Linked DNA regions of Cellvibrio sp. PSBB006. The protein of the gene in region 2 binds, or shares a complex with, the protein of the main gene of each other region. Links are inferred from orthologs where the notes say so. Each region holds a gene or a part of one and is shown on either strand. Other genes may lie near its edges.

Region 1 (3,363 bases), 3.1 Mb from region 2 along the record:
TCTGTGCGATATTCGGTCATGATAGGCCCCGTGAAATTGACATTATGAATGTGACGTTAGTGCTGAGCGGAGGATAGCAGATGCGAAAGTTCCACATTGCCCTGGGTGTGAGTTCATTGACGGATTCCATTGCGGATTACACGCAACGCCTGGCGAGTCAGCCCCAGGTTATTGTCCCGGAGGTTTACGCCCTCTGGCGCACCGAAACGCTGAACTTTTCTATTCGTCAAATCGCAGCGGGTGAAGTTCCGGGATTGCGTCACCTGGGCTGGGAAGAGAGTGCTGCCAGCGCTTTTACCGATACGCGGGATTGCAACGGCATCCTCTGGGAAGAGTTCGGTCCCGAACAACAGCTGCAAGAGATCCTTGAACTTTGGCCTAACGCCCAAATCAAGCACTGACTGTCAGTCTCCTGACATTGGTTGTCAATCAAACCTGATAAGGTGGCGCCGCATTGACGTCTCCCCATTCCTTTACTCAAGTCGAAACACGTTATGTCGAAACAAGTTTTTTCCGTCAACAGCGAATTTGGTCCCGCCGGCGACCAACCCACTGCCATCGCCGGTTTGGTGAAAGGAATTCAAGCGGGGCTCGCACACCAGACGCTCTTGGGTGTGACCGGTTCGGGTAAGACCTTCACCATCGCCAATGTCATTGCCCAGGTTCAGCGGCCTACCTTGATCATGGCCCACAACAAAACCCTCGCCGCGCAACTTTACGGTGAGTTCAAAGAGTTTTTCCCGAACAATGCGGTGGAATACTTCGTTTCCTATTACGACTATTACCAACCCGAAGCCTACGTGCCATCATCCGATACTTTTATCGAAAAAGATTCCTCGATAAATGAACACATCGAACAAATGCGCTTGTCCGCCACCAAGGCGTTGATGGAACGCAAGGATGCGATTGTGGTGGCAACCGTATCGGCGATTTACGGCTTGGGTGATCCTGATTCTTATCTCAAGATGCTTCTGCATCTGGTGCGTGGCGACAAGATAGACCAGCGCGGTATTTTGCGTCGTCTCGCTGAGTTGCAATACACGCGCAACGATATGGAATTTCATCGCGCCACTTACCGTGTGCGCGGCGATGTGATTGATATCTATCCCGCCGACTCTGATTGCGATGCAGTGCGCGTGGAATTATTTGATGACGAGATTGAAAAAATTTCGATCTTTGATCCGCTTACCGGTGAAGTGCTGCATAAAGTACCGCGTGTTACGATTTATCCGAAATCTCACTACGTCACACCGCGCAGTAAAATCATTGAAGCCATCGACAACATAAAAGAAGAACTGAAAGGGCGGCTGGAATACCTGCGTGACAACAACAAACTGGTTGAAGCACAGCGACTGGAACAGCGCACGCGTTACGATCTGGAGATGATGCAGGAATTGGGTTACTGCAACGGTATTGAAAATTACTCGCGCTTTTTATCTGGCCGTAATCCTGGCGAGCCGCCACCGACATTATTTGATTATTTGCCGGCGGAAGCGCTGTTAGTGATTGATGAATCCCACGTGACCGTGCCGCAGATCGGCGCCATGTACAAAGGTGACCGGTCGCGTAAGGAAACCTTGGTGGAATATGGTTTCCGTTTGCCTTCTGCATTGGATAACCGCCCCATGCGTTTCGATGAATGGGAGCGACTCGCGCCGCAGATGATTTTTGTATCGGCCACGCCGGGCAAATACGAAGGCGAAAATGCCGGGCAGGTCGTGGAGCAGGTTGTGCGTCCTACGGGTCTTGTGGACCCAGAAATTGAAGTACGCCCGGCCACCAGTCAGGTGGATGACGTCTTGTCTGAAATTCGTTTACGTACGGCAAAAGATGAGCGTGTACTGATTACCGTGCTCACTAAACGCATGGCTGAAGACCTGACCGAATATCTCGCCGAACACAGTGTGCGCGTGCGCTACCTGCACTCGGATATCGACACCGTAGAACGCGTGGAAATTATCCGCGACCTGCGCCTGGGTCAGTTCGATGTACTGGTAGGCATCAACCTGCTACGCGAAGGTTTGGATATGCCGGAGGTTTCGCTGGTGGCCATTCTCGATGCAGATAAAGAAGGCTTCCTGCGTTCTGACCGTTCGTTGATTCAAACCATCGGCCGCGCCGCGCGCAACGTCAATGGCCGTGCGATTCTCTATGCCGACCGTATGACCGGCTCCATGCAGCGCGCCATGGAAGAAACCGAGCGCCGCCGCCAGAAACAAGTTGAACACAACCTCAAACACGGCATTACCCCACAAGGTATCCGCAAAAATATTACCGACATCATGGAAGGTTCGCAGGTCCCCGGTGCCGGCGGACGCAGTGCGCGCAATCGCGCGGCAGTGGCGGAGAAGCAGGGCAAGTATGCAGTGGATATGCACGGCGGGGATATTTGGAAAACGATCGATGCATTGGAAAAACAAATGTTCCAGGCGGCTAAAGATCTGGAGTTTGAAGCGGCAGCGAAACTGCGGGATCAGATTGAGAAGTTGAAGGAAAAAGCGATTGCGTTGTGATTTGAGCGCAGATGGTGAGTGCCAGTAGTCCGCTTGTCATTAGGTCATTGATTTCGAAAACGCATGAATACGTCCATGTAGCTCCCTCAATTCATCCCTCGGCAACTGCTCCTGCGTTGCTCTACCTCCTGCATCCATGCAGTCGTGAATTGAGGGTTTCGAAATCAATGACCTAACGCCAAGCTCGCATTGTAGGGCTTCATTTAGGGATTGGTATTGTTATTAGCACCAAAAAATTACAAACGAATTTCTTTACCTTCTTTAGCAGCTTTAAAAATCGCATCCACTATTCGGATATCTCTCAATCCCTCCTCACCCGGCACCAGTACCGGCGAATTATTTAAAATTGCCAAGGCATCATTATCCATCTGCCGCGCTTGCTGATTTTCAATCGGCGTATTTAATAAGGTGCCGTCACTCGTGCGACCCTGTACCCCGTTGTAAGACTGGAACGGCTGTAATTCATACCAGCCTTTTTCACATTGCGCATGCAGGCGATTCATACCACGCGCATAGCTGGTGGCACATTCTGCGATGCAGCCGCTGGGAAATTGCAGGCGGAATTCCATGGTTTCATCCACATCTTTATACATCGGGCGGATGCTTTCCTGGCGTGCGGTGACCGCGATAGGCTCTTCGCCGGAGGTATAGCGCGCTGCGTTGAGAGGGTACACGCCCATGTCATACATGGCACCACCGCCTAACTTCGGATCAGCACGCCAGCCGTGGGAGCCGCCGCTGCGATAGCCCGCTTCGGCGGTAATTAATTGAATCTTGCCGTAGGGTTTTTCCGTGGCCATCTGGATAACCCTCTGGGTATTAGGTTCGTGCTGCATGCGGTAACCGATGG
Region 2 (3,405 bases):
TCTCGTTAAAACCATAGACATGAATTTGCAGACGTCCATCGCTCATGTCTTTCACATACTCTGCAAAAGTTTCTGCGGTAGTACCCAACCCCGGAAAATTTTTCGGCCAGGTCGTCACCATGCGCCAACGATAACTCGGTTGACCCACCTTTTCCGACGTCTCCGCACCGATAGACTTAACACGGGTTTTCTCCAGGACCAACAGCGAGAATACCAACACCAACGCCGCGACCAGCGTCAGGATCACCAAGGGATACCAATTAACTTTTTGTGGGGATGTTTCAGTCATGATTGTTATTCGTTATTGTGGTTAATATTGTGTTTTTTAATTCGCGCAACTTGCACATTGCGAGTTTGCCCTGAGCTTATTGGTTTCGAAACCCTCAATTCATGGATGAATTGCGGGAGCCACAGGGACGTGTGCATGCGTTTTCGAAATCAATAAGCTCAGGGAAAACGGAATGCGAAGCACCACTCTCAGTAAACTTTTAAATAGCCGCCAAATTAGCATACTGCATCATCAACCACTTACTCCCTTCACTATCAAAATTCACCTGCACCCGCGCCCCCGCACCCTGACCCTCAAAATGCAAAATCACACCCTCACCAAAAATCGCATGCTGTACCCGCTGACCCAAATGAAAACCCGTACCCTCACCACTGTCGCTCAAACGCGCCGCATTACCGACATTACGCTGATAACTCACCGGTCGCGTCACCGCCGTCTTCAAACGCACTTCCTGAATACACTTGCTCGGAATTTCCTTCACAAACCGCGAAACCGCATTAAATGTTTCATTGCCATACAGGCGGCGGGTTTCTGCGTAGCTGATATAAAGCTTCTCCATCGCCCGCGTAATACCCACATAACACAAACGGCGTTCTTCCTCCAAACGATCGGGATCATCCGCCGACATCTTGTGCGGAAATAAACCTTCCTCCACACCAGCCAAAAATACCAGCGGAAATTCCAGGCCTTTGGCCGAGTGCAGCGTCATCATCTGCACCGCATCTTCAAATTCGTCGGCCTGGGTTTCACCAGCATCCAGCGCCGCCGTGTCGAGAAATTGTTGCAGCGCCGACATTTCATCTTCCTGATCTACGTCGAACACGCGGCAGGCATTCACCAGTTCCTGCAAGTTTTCGCCGCGCGCCTGGCCTTTCTCACCTTTTTCGCTCTGGTGAAAATCCAGCAGGCCGGTGTCTTCAATCACCTGCCGCGCGATTTGATCCAAAGCCGGTACATCACCGTGCAGGTCAATGTCGTTGGCGTCGCGAGCAAGTTTACTGACCAGGGTAATAAACGTTTGCACGGCATTACCAGCGCGCGCCGTCAGTACACGATTGGCGATCATCATCTCTGACGCGCGCCAGAGTGAGCAGCCATTCTCCCGCGCGAATTGACGAATATCATCCACCGTTTTACCGCCGATACCGCGCGTCGGGGTATTGATGACGCGCTCAAAGGCTGCGTCGTCATGAGGATTATTGATCAAACGCATGTATGCCACAGCGTTTTTAATTTCCAGCCGATCATAGAATCGCTGGCCGCCGTAGATGCGATAGGCAATGGCTTCGCGTAGCAAGGCTTCTTCCAGTACGCGCGACTGGGCGTTGGAGCGATACAAAATAGCGCAGGCATTTTTGTTATTGCCCTGGCGAATCCACTCCTGAATGCGCTCCACAATAAAACGCGCTTCATCCTGTTCGTTGTACGCCGCGTAAAGTGAAATGGGTTCGCCTTCCGCGCCCTCGGTCCATAACTCTTTGCCGAGACGGCCAAAGTTATGCGCGATCACCGCGTTGGCGGCGTTGAGAATCGTAGACGTGGAGCGATAATTTTGTTCGAGGCGAATGGTTTCCGCGTTGCCGAAGTCTTCAGCAAAACTCTGGATATTTTCAATCTTGGCACCGCGCCAACCGTAGATGGATTGGTCGTCATCGCCCACCGCGGTCACAAAACATTGCTTGCCCGCTAGCACACGCAACCAGGCGTATTGCACGCTGTTAGTATCCTGAAATTCGTCCACGAGGATAAACGGAAAACGGTTGCGGTAATGTTCGAGGATATGCGGTTTATTCAACCAGAGCTCGTGGGCACGCAATAACAACTCAGCGAAGTCCACCATACCGCCACGCTGGCAATCTTCTTCATAGGCACGATAAATTTGCAGCATGGTGCGCACAAAGGGATCGCCAGTTTCCTGAATATGTTGCGGACGCAAACCTTCATCTTTCTGGCCGTTGATGTACCACTGGGCCTGGCGATGGGGCCATTTATTCTCATCGAGATTCAGTGTCTGATACACGCGCTTGATGAGCCGCAGTTGATCATCGCTGTCGAGAATCTGGAAATTCTGCGGCAAGTTCGCGTCCTGCCAGTGCGCTTTCAATAAACGATGCGCCAACCCGTGAAACGTCCCCACCCACATATTGCGTGTATTGATGTTCTGGTGGGTTTCACTGAAAAGTTCTTCAAGGCGACCACGCATCTCCCGCGCCGCTTTGTTGGTAAAGGTCACCGCCATGATGGAGTAGGGTGACACACGCTCTATCTGGATTAACCAGGCGATACGATGCACCAAGACGCGCGTCTTGCCGCTGCCCGCTCCCGCCAGGATCAGTTGATTGCCCGCCGGCGCCGACACAGCGGCACGCTGGGCATCGTTGAGGTGATTGAGCAGGGGTGAAACATCCATAAGCACGTCTATCGTCGGGTGGCGGTGGAAAAGGCCGCTAGTCTACCGTTTTTCCAGCGCTGATTCAGGGGTTCGTCCGATTTTACTGTCTGCATGTACAGTTGGCCACCCCGATCTTGTGAATAGGGTAGATACCCGCCGTTAATAAACTTCATTCAGAAGCGTTGGCCTGCCAGCCCGGCGAGGCTCGGTCACCTATACTGGAGACAGCCATGCCACCGTATTGGCGAGCGCAATCCAATAGAGAGGTTATGCATGACAGATAAGATTGATCCCCAAGTTGCCGGATGTGGGGATTGCCGGGACATGCCGCCCCTGCCATTTGAGTTCACCATGGCGTTTCAGCCTATTGTGGATATCAACCAACGCAACATTTTTGCCCACGAGGCGTTAGTGCGCGGAATCAACGGCGAGGGCGCTTATGCCATCCTGAGTCAGGTCACCGAGGCCAACCGTTACCAGTTTGACCAATTGTGTCGCATACGCGCTATTGAATTGGCTACTCGTTTACAAATGCAGTCTTATCTGAGCATCAATTTTCTGCCCAATGCCGTGTATCGGCCGCAGGCGTGCATTCGGTCAACCCTGGAAGCGGCGCGAAAGAATAACTTTCCCTGTGAGCGAATTATCTTCGAAGTCACCGAATCCGAACCCATCCGCGACCCCGACCATTTAGCTAATATTTTTTTCGAGTATCGCAACCGGG

The links. The genes of interacting proteins can lie anywhere in the genome.
Region 1: the proteins of uvrD (region 2) and uvrB are in contact, whole or in part, in a crystal structure (PDB 7EGT), measured with the Thermus thermophilus proteins. The link is inferred for Cellvibrio sp. PSBB006 from one-to-one orthologs. Residues at the interface, in WP_096412145.1 of Thermus thermophilus: His654, Arg656, Phe657, Gln666, Asp668, Glu669, Lys680, Arg681, Leu682, Ser683, Lys685, Tyr686, Ala687; in WP_096411307.1 of Thermus thermophilus: Glu23, Leu25, Arg26, Asp27, Gly28, Glu29, Arg30, Phe31, Arg55, Glu326, Asp327, Phe328, Glu379, Ser382, Gln383, His398, Gly400, Arg401.

The regions. Positions count from the first base shown.
Region 1 is NZ_CP021382.1:424,320-427,682, forward strand. Bases 43-3,003 are described here. They hold uvrB (excinuclease ABC subunit UvrB), read left to right. Parts: upstream 43-494; coding sequence 495-2,513; downstream 2,514-3,003. Other genes in these bases: CBR65_RS01900 (hypothetical protein), read left to right, coding at 81-401; CBR65_RS01910 (Gfo/Idh/MocA family protein), read right to left, coding at 2,750-3,003. In the rest of the region: CBR65_RS01895 (aspartate ammonia-lyase), read right to left, coding at 1-20; more of CBR65_RS01910, read right to left, coding at 3,004-3,363. UniProt on the Escherichia coli protein: The UvrABC repair system catalyzes the recognition and processing of DNA lesions. A damage recognition complex composed of 2 UvrA and 2 UvrB subunits scans DNA for abnormalities.
Region 2 is NZ_CP021382.1:3,535,215-3,538,619, reverse strand. What follows is about bases 95-3,097. They hold uvrD (DNA helicase II), read right to left. Parts: upstream 2,700-3,097; coding sequence 489-2,699; downstream 95-488. Other genes in these bases: CBR65_RS14575 (EAL domain-containing protein), read left to right, coding at 2,955-3,097; CBR65_RS14585 (TRAP transporter substrate-binding protein), read right to left, coding at 95-289. Also shown: more of CBR65_RS14585, read right to left, coding at 1-94; more of CBR65_RS14575, read left to right, coding at 3,098-3,405. UniProt on the Escherichia coli protein: A helicase with DNA-dependent ATPase activity. Unwinds DNA duplexes with 3'-5' polarity. Translocates on single-stranded DNA with 3'-5' polarity. Initiates unwinding more efficiently from a nicked substrate than double-stranded DNA.